One region of the Staphylococcus muscae genome, then DNA from elsewhere that is predicted to be linked to it. Evidence: riboswitches for the same ligand, from Rfam matches in the RefSeq annotation. Region 1 holds a riboswitch; each other region holds the start of a gene.
What was found. A riboswitch is a leader RNA that binds a small molecule or an ion and turns the genes downstream of it on or off. The one in region 1 is predicted to bind thiamine pyrophosphate.
Positions count from the first base shown of each region.

Region 2: another riboswitch for thiamine pyrophosphate. It lies ahead of C7J88_RS00265 (ECF transporter S component); the one in region 1 lies ahead of thiD (bifunctional hydroxymethylpyrimidine kinase/phosphomethylpyrimidine kinase).
Region 3: another riboswitch for thiamine pyrophosphate. It lies ahead of thiO (glycine oxidase ThiO); the one in region 1 lies ahead of thiD (bifunctional hydroxymethylpyrimidine kinase/phosphomethylpyrimidine kinase).

Region 1 covers NZ_CP027848.1:957,741-963,437, reverse strand. The annotation lists gene C7J88_RS04785 (DUF1146 family protein) at 173-403, shown strand; gene murA (UDP-N-acetylglucosamine 1-carboxyvinyltransferase) at 490-1,755, shown strand; gene C7J88_RS04775 (hypothetical protein) at 1,748-1,939, shown strand; gene fabZ (3-hydroxyacyl-ACP dehydratase FabZ) at 1,943-2,383, shown strand; gene C7J88_RS04765 (YwpF-like family protein) at 2,413-2,847, opposite strand; gene C7J88_RS04760 (single-stranded DNA-binding protein) at 3,037-3,267, shown strand; TPP riboswitch at 3,660-3,760, shown strand; gene thiD (bifunctional hydroxymethylpyrimidine kinase/phosphomethylpyrimidine kinase) at 3,839-4,645, shown strand; gene thiM (hydroxyethylthiazole kinase) at 4,645-5,451, shown strand; gene thiE (thiamine phosphate synthase) at 5,441-5,697, shown strand, end outside.
Region 2 covers NZ_CP027848.1:51,262-56,958, reverse strand. The annotation lists gene auxA (lipoteichoic acid stability factor AuxA) at 1-1,017, opposite strand, end outside; gene graF (glycopeptide resistance-associated protein GraF) at 1,255-1,386, shown strand; TPP riboswitch at 1,468-1,567, shown strand; gene C7J88_RS00265 (ECF transporter S component) at 1,702-2,277, shown strand; gene C7J88_RS00260 (ABC transporter ATP-binding protein) at 2,292-3,698, shown strand; gene C7J88_RS00255 (energy-coupling factor transporter transmembrane component T family protein) at 3,691-4,482, shown strand; gene purD (phosphoribosylamine--glycine ligase) at 4,609-5,697, opposite strand, start outside.
Region 3 covers NZ_CP027848.1:1,401,955-1,407,651, reverse strand. The annotation lists gene C7J88_RS07025 (2-keto-4-pentenoate hydratase) at 1-105, opposite strand, end outside; gene nfsA (oxygen-insensitive NADPH nitroreductase) at 239-994, shown strand; gene C7J88_RS07015 (L-cystine transporter) at 1,040-2,431, opposite strand; gene thiO (glycine oxidase ThiO) at 2,514-3,611, opposite strand; TPP riboswitch at 3,714-3,816, opposite strand; gene C7J88_RS07005 (DNA-binding protein) at 3,859-4,458, opposite strand; gene C7J88_RS07000 (hypothetical protein) at 4,569-5,243, opposite strand; gene C7J88_RS06995 (YflT domain-containing protein) at 5,353-5,697, opposite strand, start outside.

The sequences.
Region 1 (5,697 bases):
TGCTAGATGCTTTGTAATACAATCTTTTAATGACATTTATGACAAGACAACTTTTATTTTTAGTTTTTATTGTCTTCAAAAAGGGAATATCATTATTGCAAGTACTAATAGTATGATTTGAATGAAAAATCATGTAAAATCAATATAGATTTATATGAAGAGGAGCAACATCATGGAATATTTAGGACAGTTTGCAGTTGCGCATATCGTGATGCATGTGCTCTGTATTTGTGTTGCTTACTGGGCATTAAATGCTGTTCGTTTAGAGCAGTTTTTCAAAAAAGGATACCCTGTTCAAGTACAAGTTGTTATGATATTTTTGGCGATTGTGATTGGAACAGGTGTCAGCAATTTTGTCATTGATTTACTTCAGTTTTCAACACAAATTAAATATTTATTTTAGCAATTGTCATGAATGAATTGAAACAATCAAAGTTAATATGGATAACAAAGAAAAGCGTATAGAGAGATAGTGGAGGATTTTTGAAGATGGATAAAATTATTGTACGAGGTGGACAAACTTTAAAAGGGAGTGTAATGGTAGAAGGTGCAAAAAATGCAGTTTTACCTATTATTACTGCAGCATTATTAGCTAGCGAAGGTAAAAGTGAATTACGCAATGTGCCGCCGTTGAGTGATGTTGACACAATCAATAATGTTTTGAGTGTTTTGAATGCGGACGTTTCTTATGATGAAGCGACACAAGTTGTATCAGTGGATGCAACGAAACAATTGAACGAAGAAGCACCCTATGAGTATGTCAGCAAAATGCGTGCAAGTATTCTTGTAATGGGGCCGTTACTCGCACGACTCGGTGTGGCAAAAGTTGCATTACCAGGCGGATGTGCCATTGGATCACGTCCGATTGAGCAACACTTGAAAGGATTCGAAGCATTAGGAGCTGAAATACATCAAGAAGCAGGATTCATACACGCAACAGCAGAAAATGGCTTAGTCGGTAATGATATACACTTAGACTTCCCAAGTGTCGGTGCTACACAAAACATTATGATGGCAGCATCTTTAGCCAAAGGGCGTACAGTCATCGAGAATGTGGCACGTGAACCAGAAATTGTTGACCTTGCCAACTACATCAACGAAATGGGTGGTGATGTGAAAGGGGCAGGAACAGATACGATTACGATTCACGGTGTGGAAGTACTAAAAGGTGTATCTCATGCGATTATTCCTGACCGTATTGTAGCAGGTACATTGATGATTGCAGCAGCAATTACACGTGGTGATGTATTTGTGAAAGGTGCTATTAAAGAGCATATGACAAGTCTTGTGTACAAACTTGAAGAAATGGGCGTTGAACTTGAATATCGTGAAGATGGTATTCGTGTTACAGCACCTGAGCAGCTCAAACCTGTCGACGTGAAAACATTACCACATCCGGGCTTCCCAACGGATATGCAATCACAAATGATGGCACTATTATTAACTGCTGAAGGCCATAAAATCTTAACAGAAACTGTATTCGAAAATCGCTTTATGCATGTAGCTGAATTTAAACGCATGAATGCTAATATTTCGGTTGAGGGACGCAATGCAAAGATTCAAGGCAAAAGTCAATTACAAGGAGCACAAGTAAAGGCAACAGACTTACGTGCGGCAGCAGCATTGATATTAGCAGGTCTTGTCGCTGAAGGTGAAACGACGGTCACAGAGTTAAAGCATCTCGATCGTGGTTATGTGGACTTCCATGGCAAGTTAAAAGCACTCGGTGCAGATATTGAACGTATCAATGATTAAAAAGTATTATTTTGTGGTTGTGGAGCAGTCAACAAGTGTAAAATTGATCGCATTTGTCATTGTCAGTGTCATACTATTTTATATTGGACTTATGATTGGTTTATGGATGAATCATGATGATATTTTCAAAGTATTGAATCCTAACTTTTTTAGATATTTTAGCGAGACATTAGGAGGATCATAGTAGATGGAAACTATTTTTAATTATAATGAGATTAAAAAAATTATTCCGCATCGTCAACCATTTTTGTTGATCGACAAAATTGTGGAATACGAAGAAGGTCAGCGTTGTGTCGGCATTAAACAAGTATCAGGCAATGAACCTTTCTTTCAAGGACATTTTCCTGATTATGCTGTGATGCCAGGTGTATTAATAACAGAAGCACTTGCACAAACAGGTGCTGTTGCGATGTTAAATAGCGAAGAAAATAGAGGGAAAATTGCTCTATTTGCAGGGATTGATAAATGTCGATTTAAAAGACAAGTCGTTCCTGGAGATACATTGAGATTAGAAGTTGAAATCACCAAAATAAAAGGTCCTATTGGTAAAGGGACAGCCAAAGCAACGGTAGACGGTCAGCTTGCATGTAGCTGCGAACTTACATTTGCATTACAGTCACCAGAATAAAACAAGAACGCCAGGAGTATATATCATACTTACTGGCGTTCATCTTTAAGGCGAGGTTTTGATTGCATTTTTCGATTGAAGGCTTTGATCAGTGCTTCTCCTTCCAATCCTTCATCAACAAGTTGCTCTAATAAGCTCTCCGCATACACTTGACGCAATGTATAAATATGACATTCAAAAATAACGGAAATTTTATCTTTGAGTTGTGTAATGTGCTTAATCGTTGCATCAAAAAGTGCTGGATCATTAGATGGACGTGTAATGACCACACGAATATTGAGAAGTTGATTATCTTCCATATAAGCTGTCATCTGTTCTTTATGAATATCTGAAATAACAATTTCAAGCAGCCATCCCGTTCCCCGATCTTCTTTATTAATAATGACCCCATCAATCAGTTCGTACTCAGTCACACTACTGTTATCGGATACAATTTGAAAGCGTACGGCTTTGAATGTCTTCATGTTGCCACCATCCCCTTATTTTTTTAAATTCTACGTTTTTTGAATATATCACTTTTATTATAACTCAAATAATCAACTTATTCGTTATTAGATTGAAATTGTTTAAATAGTAAGCACTTTATATGGTCAATATTTGATAGAACTCAAATTGCATTTTGAAGTACTTCTATACTATCATACTTTCAGGAGGTGATAAGTATTAATCAAATTAAAGCAATCGGCACTGTCTCAAAAGTACCTAAGTATTATGAAAAGCCAGGAAGTTATTTTGTGACCTTTTTTCTTGCAGTTGAACGCAATTACAAAGGGAAGGATAACCACCCCATCTTTGATTATTTAAATTGTAAAGCATTTGGCCCTGTTGCGATACAAATTGATCAAGAAGTGAATCAAGGAGATCTGCTATCTATTGAAGGTTAACTCACAACACGTCGTTATCAGTTTAACGATGAAAAACGTTTTTCAACAGAGATTGTCGTTGAGTCTGTTGAAATTTTAGAAATCCCACCCCTTATTGAATCCAACGATCCCACACTTGTTTAGCTATTTATTACCCATACCCTAACAAAATGTATCCACCACATACTCTCTATTTATATACTACTTCCTTTCTTTATTTAATTCCCTAACCCTAATGACTTTTGTCAGTTTTTAAATCGTACGTTTTCTTAATATTTTATAGGCGGGTTGCACAATGCGTAAGGCGTGGACCCGTCTAATACATACTATAATCTTTCATTCATGACAGTGCTGATAGGGTATTCATTTGAAAAAAGACTTTGAGTTTGCTAAATTTAAGTAAATTAAACATTGATGACTACTAGGGGCGCTAACTCGCTGAGATGAATGGAAATTCAAACCCTTTGAACCTGATTTGGATGATGCCAACGTAGGGAAGTAGATGAAATGATGTATCAGGGTGAGAACGAATCATCCGAGTTACCTCTATGTAGTCTATATGTATAAAGTGAGACATGGAGGTAATCAAATGATTCAGAAACCTAAAATCGCATTGACTATTGCAGGGACAGATCCATCTGGTGGAGCGGGTGCAATGGCAGATCTAAAGTCATTTCATGCATGTGGTGTATATGGAATGAGTGCCATCACGAGTATTGTGGCGCAAAATTCCTTAGGTGTGCAGCATATACATAACCTTGAACCTGCATGGTTAGAAGAACAACTCGCAAGTGTATTTAACGATGAACCACCACATGCATTGAAAACAGGGATGATTCCAACACCTGACATGATGATTATTATCGAACGCTATTTAAAGGACTTTGATATTCCATATGTTATTGATCCAGTCATGGTTGCTAAAAGTGGTGATTCACTAATGGCAGAGCAAGTTCGAAAGCAATTAAAAACTACATTGCTACCGTATGCAGATGTTGCAACACCTAATATTCCAGAAGCTGAAGAAATTACAGGTTTTCAATTGGAAACAATGGATCAGATTCATCGAGCAGGCGACTTCTTTATCAATGAGGTAGGGTCTAAAGGTGTTGTCATTAAAGGTGGCCATTTAGAAGGTGATGCAACAGATCATCTTTTTACAAGAGAGGGGCATTTTGTTTTTGAAGGCGAACGTTATCCAACTGAACACACACATGGGACAGGTTGTACATTCTCAGCAGTTATTACTGCAGAGTTAGCGAAAGGGCGTTCCGTCTATGATGCAGTTGCGAAGGCAAAAGCGTTTATTGCTTTAGCTATTAAATATACACCGGAAATAGGACGGGGCAGAGGTCCGGTCAATCATTTTGCTTATCAATCACAGAAGGGATGGGACTAATGAGCGATTATTTATCAGCAGTACGCAAAGAAAGTCCGCTTGTTATATGTTATACCAATGACGTTGTTAAAAACTTTACTGCAAATGGCTTGCTCAGTTTAGGTGCGAGCCCGGCTATGAGTGAAGCCCCTGAAGAAGCGGTAGACTTTTTTAAAGTTGCACAAGCGTTACTCATCAATATCGGTACACTCACACAACAAAGTGGTGAAGATATGTTGAGTATTGCAAAAGAAGCAAATCGCCAAGGTGTACCAATTGTTTTTGATCCTGTGGCAGTGGGTGCTTCCCAATTCAGAAGAAATTTTTGCAGACGTTTTTTAGAAGAGGTTCAAGTAACAGTCATCAAAGGAAATGCTTCTGAAATTTTAGCACTTGTGGATGAATCAACCACAATGAAAGGGACGGACAGCACGCTTGATCAACTGCCTATTGAAGCAGCTAAACAAGCACAACTTAAATACAATGCAGCTATCGTTATGACTGGTGAAACGGATGTGATCATACAAGATGGCCGAGCAATTGCTTTAGGTAATGGGACGCCGTTATTAGCAAAAGTCACTGGTACAGGCTGTTTACTAGGTGCGGTTGTTGCCAGCTTTTTATTGAAAGATACACATCCTTCATTGGAGAAGTTGGCGGAAGCAGTGTCATACTATACAATTTCGGCGGAACGTGCAGAAGTAAAAGCTGGTGCTGATTTGCCAGGGACATTTGCAGTTGCTTTTTTAGATGCATTGAGTCAAACTGCGACAGTCGCTTTTCAACAAGAGATAAAGAAGAGAGAAGTGAAGAATGATGACATTTGATCGTAAGCAATTAAAAGTTTATTTTATTGCAGGTACACAGGATGTAAAAAAAGGCAGTCTTGATCATATCCTTGAAGATGCTTTAAAAGCAGGTATTACGATGTTTCAGTTTCGTGAAAAAGGGCCATCTGCATTGACAGGAGAAGCTAAAAAGCAAAAGGCATTAGACCTTCAGAAGTTATGTCGAGCATATCATGTTCCTTTTATCGTCAATGATGATGTTGCACTCGCTTTAGAAATAGATGC
Region 2 (5,697 bases), 910 kb from region 1:
AGCAAACAATGCATTACGATTGTTAAATTCTAGTAGTATGAAGAACAACAGAATCACGCCACATGCTATATTCACATGTGCACGTTTAAACCATTTTGGACGTTTGCGTAAAAACGATGGAATATCATCTTCTTCTAACTTCGCCCAACCAAACCATTTTTCTTTGATATAATCACGTTTCTTACGTATCTTTTCAATATTAATGCTGCGTCGTGTACGATGTGTAATATCATGTGTCAGTTCAGATGTACGGCTCTGAATATCTTTAAACTGCACTTTCGATTGATCGCTGTATTGATACTTTTTACTTCTTAAATACTGACTGGCAGCTTCGTCTAATTCCTCATGAAAAACAGGTAATGAACGACGTAAAAATAAGAAGTTCCAGATTGCCATCTGACCGAGTAACCACAGCACTACAAAAAATGTATTGATACTCAATACATCGATTGGCGCTACCTCACGTGCTTCAAGTCTTGAATAGAGTGCTAATTGTGTAAATAAATAACTCACCCCATACCCAAAAATCAACCATAGATAGTGCTGCTTGCGATGTAACGGATTCAGTTCATCTTTAAACGTAATATAACCAATATGCATTAAGAATGGAATAACGAAAATAAACGCCAAAATTCCATATACTTGTGACATAAAAATCAATGTTAGCACAAAGAAAATGATACCGATTAATAAAAAGAACATAGAGATATCATAGTCAAAGCGAGTTGTATTGGTTAGTACACGTGCAATGACAATCAGCAGAACACCGAATGCCAAAATGATGAGTCCGCTAATGAGCGGGAAATCTCCGATGTACTTACTCATCACACGAATAATCTCATTAAAAAACGCCATGATAAAATCCCATACATTGTGGATTTGTGGCACATGGTGTTTGCCTGATTTGAGTTGTTCAATGAGCGGAATATTGATAAAAATAACGATACTCAACAATATCGCAACCGCACCTATAATATAGGAATAAATAACTTCGGTGTACTTATTAAAAAAGGACATCCTCTCACCTCACAATTATTATATATGAACAATTGTCCTATGTCTTGATAATTGATTAATTTCAGTCTCTAGTATGAAATATTTAAAGCTGTTAGACAATACGCTCTATCATATGTCATATGTTTACCCCTTTCCAAGATTTTATATCATCTTTATAAATCTTTTTTTAAAATGATGTTTAACAAAATATAGAACGGATATAGAAGAGTAACAACATAAATGAAGGAGTGTTTTATGATGTCAGAAAAAGATTTAAAACAAGCTGCAGAGCAAGCAAAAGAAAAAGAAGAAGCGTTAAAAGATAAAGCGCAAGAAGCTAAAGACGGTATCGACAAAACAAAAGATGATATCCAAAGCACTTTAGATTAATCAACACAAATCAAGTCAAGGGGCGATTCGTCCCTTGACTTTTTACTGTAAGACATGTACATTGTGTATATCAATTGAATACGCACGCACTAGGGGTGTGAGAACTGAGATGAGGAATATCCTCAAACCCTTTGTACCTGATCTAGGTGATACTAGCGGAGGAAAGTGTACGACGTTTATACGTGATATTTGCGGCAATGAATCGCACGCTTATTTTGAGTTGCTTACATAATAAACATGAGCGCTTCGTTCATATATCGACGCACATCCCTATTTCAAGGATGTGCGTCTTTTATTATTAGGAGGTCCTTTATTATGAAAAAAGGCTTAACATTGTCAGACATACTCGTGACAGTCTTAGTTTCTGTCATCTTCGGTGTAGTTTATAACATATGGTGGGTTGTTACGAAGACAATCCAACCACTCGGTTTACAAATCGATCAACTTTTATATGGTATGTGGTTTGCAGCAGCAGTTGTTGCATATCTCATCATTCCTAAAATGGGCATTGCTTTACTTGCAGAATTTGCGGCAGGTGCAGGTGAAACGATTATGATGGGACGCTTTGATATTCCAACGATTATCTATGCACTCTTACAAGGCCTTGCTTGTGAACTTGTATTTGCATTATTCCGCTATCGTTCTCGTGCATTTATGGTTGCGCTGTTAGCAGGTCTCGCAGCTGCGCTCATCAGCTTACCTATCGACTGGTACTATGGTTACTTAGGTGAAGTTGCAGAATGGAATCTTATATTATATGTCGTATTTCGCATCATTAGTGGTGTCGTATTAGCTGGTGCTTTCCCATATTATCTGGTCAAAGCATTGGATCAAACAGGTGTGACGAAGCTATTTAGACCTGCATCAAAAGACGACTATGATTCACTATAAGGAGAGAACTTACATTGCTTAAAGCAAAAAACCTACGCTTAAAGTATCCAAGTACAGACCATAAAATATTTGATGGTCTTGATATTGAAATTAAAGATAAAGAAAAGGTACTTTTACTCGGCCCATCAGGGTCTGGTAAAAGCACCCTATTGAACGTCTTGAGTGGTATCGTTCCTGATCTCATTGATCTGCCGATGAAATATGACGAATTAGAAGTTGCACGTCATGCTGGCGTCATCTTCCAAGATCCCGATTCACAATTCTGTATGCCACAAGTCAATGAAGAACTTGCATTTATACTTGAGAATCAACAAGTGCCACAAGATGAGATGGATCATCGTATTCAAGCTGCACTTAACAAAGTACAGCTCGATGTAAATCCAAAACAAGCAATTAACAAATTGAGCGGTGGGATGAAACAAAAACTGGCGATTGCAGGTACCTTACTCATGGAAGCTGATACATTATTTTTAGATGAACCGACTGCAATGCTCGACATCGAAGCAACACAAAACTTGTGGGACTTGCTCAAAGATTTATGGGCAGATCAAACGGTACTCATTGTCGAGCATAAGGTGGCTCATGTTTGGGATTATGTCGACCGAGTTATTCTTATGAATCATGAAGGTCAAATCATACAACAAGGGTCTCCGGATAAGATATTAGCCAATTATGAAGAGACATTGACTGAATATGGCGTTTGGCATCCGAATGCTTGGACAGCCGCTCCCCTTCCAAATCAAACACCTAATATTTCATCTCAAAGTTTTCGTTTTAATTATCAAGATGGCGCTATCCAAAGAGGACGTCGTACACTGTATCAAGTACCTGATTTAACAATATCACCAGGTCAATGGCTAACAATTACTGGAAAAAATGGGTCTGGCAAAACGACTTTGTTTGAGTCGATGATGCAACTCATCCCCTATCAAGGCACGATGCAATGGAATGAACAAAAACTAAAAAAAGTACGTGATGCAGCCAGTCATATGTACCTAGTCTATCAAAATCCGGAACTGCAATTTATTCAAAATAGTGTTTATGATGAAATTTTTGTGAACTATGAATATATGAATCCACAACATGCTGATGAACAGACGACAGCTATGTTGGCGTTGCTCGACTTAGCACATGTGTCTAAACAACACCCTTTCGAACTTTCGATGGGTCAGAAAAGACGTTTAAGTGTTGCAACGGCATTAAGTACAAATGCTAATATCATCTTACTCGATGAACCAACATTCGGGTTAGACAGCCATAATACATTTAAACTTATTACGTTATTCCAAGAACGCATCGCAAAAGGACAAACGATTGTCATGATTACACATGACCCACATATTATCGAACGCTATCCATCCCGCCATTTTGAAGTCTTAAATGGCATTTTACATGAAGTGGAGGTGCCAGCAAATGATTGAATCATGGAAAACGCATCGAACATTCATGGATCAAGTTAATATTGTAACGAAGCTGTTCCTTGCAGTTGCACTATTCTTTTTCATTATCTTCATCCATAACTTCGATATCATGTTATATTTGGCATTTTTCATGTTCGCATTTTTACTGTGTGTAGCAGGTACCAAATGGAAAGTTGTTGCTTCATTCGTTGTAATGGCTACTTTTTTCGCACTCACCTCTTCACTATTTATGATTTTTTATGGGAATGGAACACATATTTTATTAGAATTTGGCTTTGTAAAAATCAGTGTTGAAAGTCTTGTGAGAGGTTTACACCTATCTTTAAGAACAATTGTCATTAGTTACTTTGGACTATCAATTGCGTTTACTTCACAGGTCATTATGATTTTTTATAGCTTGATGCAGCATTTGAAGGTACCACCCAAAGTAGCTTATGCCTTTATGGCTGCATTTCGAATGATTCCATTGATGATTGAATCTGTCTTTCAATTGCGTAATTCACTTAAAATGCGCTACCAAATGATTAGCAATAAAAATTACAGTGGTTTCAAACGATTCAAACATCTTTTAATCCCACTGCTCAGTCAAAATATCCGAAAAGCACATCGCCTATCTGTTGCGATGGAGAAAAAAGGCTTCCACGATGGTAAACGCACATATTATTACCATGTTCCTTTCAGTTACCGTGATATTTTGTTAGTCGTCATCATCATCGTGCTCATTGCTCTTGCATTTACGTGTGCCAATTACTTACCAATCACAGGTATTTCAGACGCACGTTAAACGATGTATGTATTGCGTTTTCATGATCTCGATGATATGAAAAGGCATGCATACTTTCCCGTTTATGTATGCTATGGACGTAAAAAGATGATTCGGAAACTTACCACTTCCGAATCATCTTTTCTATTATAATGCTTTATTCGCAATGTCTTTACGATAAAATAGACCATCACTCTCTATTTGATCAACACGTCGATATGCTTCACGCTGTGCTTCTGCAATCGAAGTACCTTCTCCAATGGCTAATATAACACGTCCACCCGCATTGATATATCGAGTACCATCATACTTTAAGCCACTAACGAAATAATGATCTAAGTCTCGTTCAAAACCTGTCACGGATACTCCTTTTTCATATGCATTTGGGTATCCTTTGGAAGCTAACATGACACCAACCACCGCTTCATCTTTCCATCGCATATCAATCGGCTCTCGTGCTTCCAATTGTAAAATGTGCGCCATCAAATCGCTCTCCATACGTGTTAATAAAACTTGTGCTTCAGGATCACCAAAGCGTGCATTAAACTCAATCACTTTCGGTCCTTCATCAGTTAAAATTGCACCGATATACAACAAACCGAAGAAATCATAGCCTTCTTTTTTCATCGCACGTGCAATCGGCTGTGCAATACGTTCATTCGTTACATCCAGTACATCTTGACCGATATGTGGTACAGGACAATACGCACCCATACCTCCTGTATTCGGTCCTTCATCATGATCATAGGCACGTTTGTGATCTTGTGCAATCGTATCAAAAGGTACAGCATAATCTCCATTTACGAAGGTCATTAAAGAAAACTCTTCACCTTGTAAAAATTGCTCAAATACTACTTTGCTCTCTTCTTCAGGATAAAGTGTCTCAACTGCTGCTTGTGCTGCTTCTCGTGTATCGGCAATAATGACACCTTTACCTGCTGCTAAGCCATCTTTTTTCAACACAACTGGCAAATCACATTGTTCAATATATGCAAGTGCTTCTGTTTTTGTATCAATTTCTTGATAATCAGCAGTTGGAATGTCATATTTTGCCATCAATTGTTTGGCAAATGACTTCGACCCTTCAATTTGTGCCGCTGCTTTATTTGGGCCAAAAACTTTGATTCCCGCTTCACGTAATTGATTTGCAAGTCCTTCTGTTAAAGGTTGTTCTGGACCGATCACAACCCACTCGACGTGATGGTCTTTTGCAAACAGAACAATTTTATCATGTTC
Region 3 (5,697 bases), 440 kb from region 1:
TAATACTTCATCAACGTTCTCTTTAGGGTTGAGAAAAGGGATAGGTTGTTGTGTTTTGTAAGCTTGAAAAACTGTCTCTGCTAGTTGCTGTGGTTGTTGCGCCATAAAGACACTCCTTTGTCAGAAAATTGATACTTTTATGATAAAGGTTTATAGAAAAAGATGCAAGTGTGCAGTGTACATGCGTTTTAGAGTGTCGTTTGCTAACATAAAATCAAAGGACAAGGGAGTGAAATATATGTCAGATTATGTATATCATTTAGCAAAGCAACATCACTCAGTGAGAAAGTTTAAACCTGAGCCATTAACACGTGAAACAGTGAAAAAGTTAATTGAAGCAGGGCAGATGGCTTCAACATCAAGTTATTTACAAACGACATCTGTGGTTGGCGTAGAAAATCCAGAAAAGAAAGCTGCTTTGAAAGAAGTGTCAGGGCAACCCTATGTCTTGGATAATGGGTATTTATTAATATTTGTCATAGATTACAATAGACACGACCTTGTGAATGAACAACAAGCACAAGATATGACGACAAGCTTTGAATCAGCAGAAGGATTACTCGTTGGAACGGTAGATGCGTCATTAATGGCACAAAATATTGCATTGACGGCAGAAGATATGGGGTATGGAATTGTTTATCTAGGTTCATTGCGCAATGATGTCACACGTGTGCGTGAGATTTTAGACTTACCTGAGTATACCTTCCCAATCTTCGGTATGGCGATTGGCGTACCATCTGAAGATGAGAATGGGACGCCGAAGCCACGGTTGCCGTTTGAACATGTCTTTCACGTTGATACGTATGATAATGATCGTGATATGGCACGTCAACAATTGGCAACATATGATGAAACGGTATCTGATTATTATGCAGAAAGAACGGACGGACGACGTACAGAAACGTGGTCAGAACAAGTGGCGAACTTCATGAGTAGTAAGCAGCGTTTAGAGATGAAAGACTGGCTTCAAGAAGCGGGATTTAATAAGAAATAGCATTAAAAATACCACGTACGATGTGTTGTACGTGGTATTTTTTGATTAATGATTTGTTGTCAGTTCGTCATATTGATTGTCATTAAAGACATCTTCATCTAATTGTTTTGTTAACTTAGCAGTGCCTGTTCCGGCTAACATTGAATCATTCACATTCAATGCAGTACGTCCCATATCAATTAATGGTTCTACTGAAATCAAGACACCGGCAAGGCCGACTGGTAAGTTTAGTGCAGAAAGGACGAGAATAGATGCAAATGTTGCACCGCCACCGACACCGGCAACACCGAATGAACTAATGATAACAACAATAATAAGTGTTGCAATGAATTGTAGGTCGATATCAACGCCAGCAACAGGTGCGACCATGATTGCAAGCATGGCAGGGTAAATACCCGCACAACCGTTTTGGCCGATAGACAGACCGAAAGAACCTGAGAAGTTGGCGATGGCTTGTGGGACACCTAAACGATTTGTTTGCGTTTGAATGTTAAGTGGTAACGCCCCTGCGCTTGAACGTGATGTGAAGGCGAACATCATTACTTCTGTTGTCTTCTTCACATATTGGATTGGATTGACACCTAGCACTAATAAAATTAATAAATGGATGATATACATTGTGAGTAACGCTGCATAAGATGCGATGACAAACTTACCGAGTGTCCAAATCGCTGCAAAGTCACTTGTCGCTAATGTGTTTAACATAATGGCTAAGATACCATAAGGTGTTAAGCGCAATACGAATGTCACAACGGCCATAATAAGTGAATACACTGCATCAATACCACGTTTTAATACATGACCATTTTCAGGCTGTTTGCGTGCAACACGTAAATAAGCAAACCCTAGAAATGCTGCAAAGATAACGACAGCAATAGTTGATGTTGCACGTGCCCCTGTAAAGTCTAAGAATGGGTTTGCAGGGAGTAGTTCTAGAATTTGTGCTGGCAATGTTGTTGCTGTTAGGTCTTTCGCTGTTTGCGTAATTTCTGAACTACGTGCGTTTTCAGCTTGACCTAGATCAATTGTTGATGCATCGAGACCGAATAGCATTGCATAGGCAATACCAACGATGGCTGAAATGGCAACAGTACCGATTAAAAACATAAAAATGTAGCCGCCCATTTTGGCGAACTTCTCACCAAGATCAATCTTCGTAAATGCCGCAATAATTGAAATGAAAACGAGCGGAATGACGATCATTTTTAAGAGGGAGATATATCCATTCCCAATGATACCGATCCATTCTGTTGTTTGTGTTGTAATTTTGCTGTCTGCACCGTAAAGAAGCTGTACAATGATTCCGAGTAAGATACCGAGACCGAGTGCAACAAAGACACGTGTAGGGAACTTGACGTGTTTCTTTGCCATGACCCATAGACCGATAAGGAATCCAGCAAAAATTAATAAGTTAAGTATAATGAGAAATATAGACATTTAGACGCTTCCTTTAATTCCGACTTGTATTATAAGAATAATTGCAAGTCCATTTAAAATCAACCCCTACATACGAATTTTCTCATTTTATAGGTGAGAAAGGTTTTAATTGTTGTGCTGCACTAGTTCTTCCATCAACTAATTGTGCCATCAGTTGACCGACAATAGGCGAGAGTAGAATACCGTTTCGATAATGCCCAGTTGAGATATAGAGATTATCACGAAGGGCACCCATAATCGGAACGCCATCTGGAGTGATCGGTCGGATGCCAGTCCAAGTCTTAATCACGCGATGTTCACATAGGTCAGGTATCATAGATTGACTTTCTGCATCTAACCACTGGAGATTTTCAGCTTTATTTTGTGTACTCCAATTGTCGAGTTCTGATGTCGCACCGATAAGAAAACGATTGGGTTTCTTTGGCACAATATAACAACCGTTCATATTAAAAATAGTTTCTTTTAGTTGTGAATAAGACGATTCAATTAACTTCACATCGCCTTTGACCGGTTGTGTCGGAAGATTCATCCCAAGTTGCTGTAACAATGCACCACTCCAAGCACCAGCAGCGATGATTAATTCGTCTGCATATACATCGCCTTTAGAAGTTGTTACTCGATAATGCGATGCATGTTCCATAATCTGTAATACTTCCGTCTGTATGTGAAGATCAATATGCAAAAGATTGGAGACGGATTGCAGTAACGCTTGTGTATATAAGTTGGCATTGATTTGACCGTCGTCATGTATTTTGAATGCTGCGCAATCGTCAATGTTACAGTGGGGGAAGCGTGCACGTAATTGATGGCGTGATAATTCATAAATCTTATGGTCTTGCTGAGAGAGAAATTCAAATTGTTTCTTAACTGCTGGGACATGTTGTGCGGTAGTTGCTACCTTAATCAGCCCATATGTTTGCAGTTCAATATCGATATCTGTCTCCATTAAGAGTTGTTGTGCAATATCTGGCATCATCGCACGACTTGCCATTGCAAGACGATATAAAGGTGTATCTTCAAAAAATTCATTCTGTGCACCTAACATCCCACCTGCTGCATAAGATGCATTCATACGGGGTGTCGAGCGATCAATGATATGTATGTGACGACCTTGCGCATTGAGTTGACGTGCAATGGACAATCCCATCACGCCGCCACCAATAATAACTGTTTGTAACATAAAAAAACCTCCTGCATGTGAGGGTGCAGGAAGTTGACATGTATGATTGAAATTGAGTCGTATGTGACGCATGCTTTAACGTTGCATGACTATCATGATACGCATGACATGTAATTGCTTCCCTTCGATGGCATTAACCATATCAGGTTCAAAGAGTTAAGAGTCCGTCTTTCTCAGCTCACTTCGAGCACCCCTAGCATGTTATTTAATTGTAAGACAAGTGGTTGACTTGCATAGAAATTGTGTTTTAACCGCCGAATAATCGTTGGAGAAAACCTTTTTTCTCATTGCGTTCAATTGTGTGTGCTAATGCTTTTTGTCCTTCGATTTGTGTCTCTAAGTGCTTTTGTGTTGTACTGAGTTGTTCAGTTTGTTGTTTTTGTGCTTCAGTGAGAGACTCCATAGATGCACTGTTTGACTTTAGTTGTGTTTCTAACTTGTTATGTAACTCAGTAAGTGCCTCTTGTTGTTTGTGTACTTGTGTCACCATTTGCCCAAGTATTTGACGTTCTTCTCGCATTTGATTGATTTCATTGTGCAACTCTTTGAATAAGTTAGAGAGTTGTTGATCAGCAGGAAGTTGTTGTGTATCTTCCTTCACAATAACTTGTAAGAAGTCTTTTTCTTTCTCGAGTTCTTCAAATGCAAGTTCGTAACTGTTAGTTTGCCCAACGCGTTCTGCAATCTCTTGGAAGAGTTCAACATCTTCTTCTTTGAAGTCTGTCGCTTCACGCCCGCGATATTCTGTTTTATCTAAATGGTAACCACGTTCTTCGAGATGCTGAACAATTTTGCGGACTTGCTTTTCGCTTAAGCCAGATTTTTGTGCGAATTCTTTTGTTAGCATATAACCGGATCCTTTCTCCTACAATTTAGACGGTTGTCAGTGTTCGTTCAGTGACCCGTCAGTCTTACTTCTCTTTCATTGTAGCGACTTTACCGATTGATTTCAAGGGCTTATGCATTCGGTTCTTTACGTAAATCCATTTTGACGAGCAATGGATAAATGACTCTGCGTGGCAGTCTATTTGCAAAGACATATTTGAGAATATAACAAGACTTGATGCTGGCACCATAGATGTCTTTCGTCAAAGGAATATTTGCTTTGATATATAAATCTAATGGTACAGGTTTTCCATTGCGATCAAGCGAAGGCTGTATATATGAAATCTTTGTTTGCTTTTCAAAACCGTTTTGTGTTAAGAAACGTCTGCGAAATGCGATATCATCTGCCGTCTTCGAATCGACATCTGGTGATTCGAACGTCGACTCGAACATGAAGAAGTTCACGTCTCGACCATGTAATTGTTGTGCCAATGCATTGATGTGGATTTCAGTTTGATTGAGTGTCTCTTCTAGATAAGCTTCATGATGTGTACCCTGTTCGGCAAGTAAGTAGATAATGAATCCCGCATTTGTCGTTGCTTCATAATGCGCAGTAGCAAAGCTGACAACACGGTCATCTTCAACACCGACTAAAAAAACATAATCATTTTTCGTCTTTTCTGTTTTGAGCGATTGGACGAAAACCGACTCATCTTCAGTGACAAGCGTATCTAATCTCCCTAAGTAAAAGTCTAGTGCCGGTTGATACCATTGATCTTGCGTTGATTTGATTTGAATAAAATCCATCGTCTATCACCTCTTTGTAATGGCTTTAGTATAGCATAATGCGAATTCGGTACTCCACGTAAAAAACACTCAAGCAAGGTGTGCTGCTCGAGTGTTAGATATTTCTATATTATTCAATATTGCCTTTATGTTCAGATGGATGATGTTTGAAGTCTTGTGTGTCGTATGAACTATTTGTTTGTGTTACTTCGCTGTGGTTGCCAGATTCAAAGTGTTTCACAAGGATAACAATTTCACCATCAAGTACGGCTTGCTTAAGCTGTTCTTTTTCATTGTCTGGAAGCTTGAAACGTGTGAATGCAGCTTCTTCAGGATCTTCCCCAATGAAAAAGCGCATGAATTTATCACTGATCGTACCAGCTGTTGGTGTTTGTTTAACTTCTGAATCGTTAAATCGGTCTGTTGACAATCGATCTTTGCTAATAATTGTAATTTCGTGTTCCTTGTAGCCATC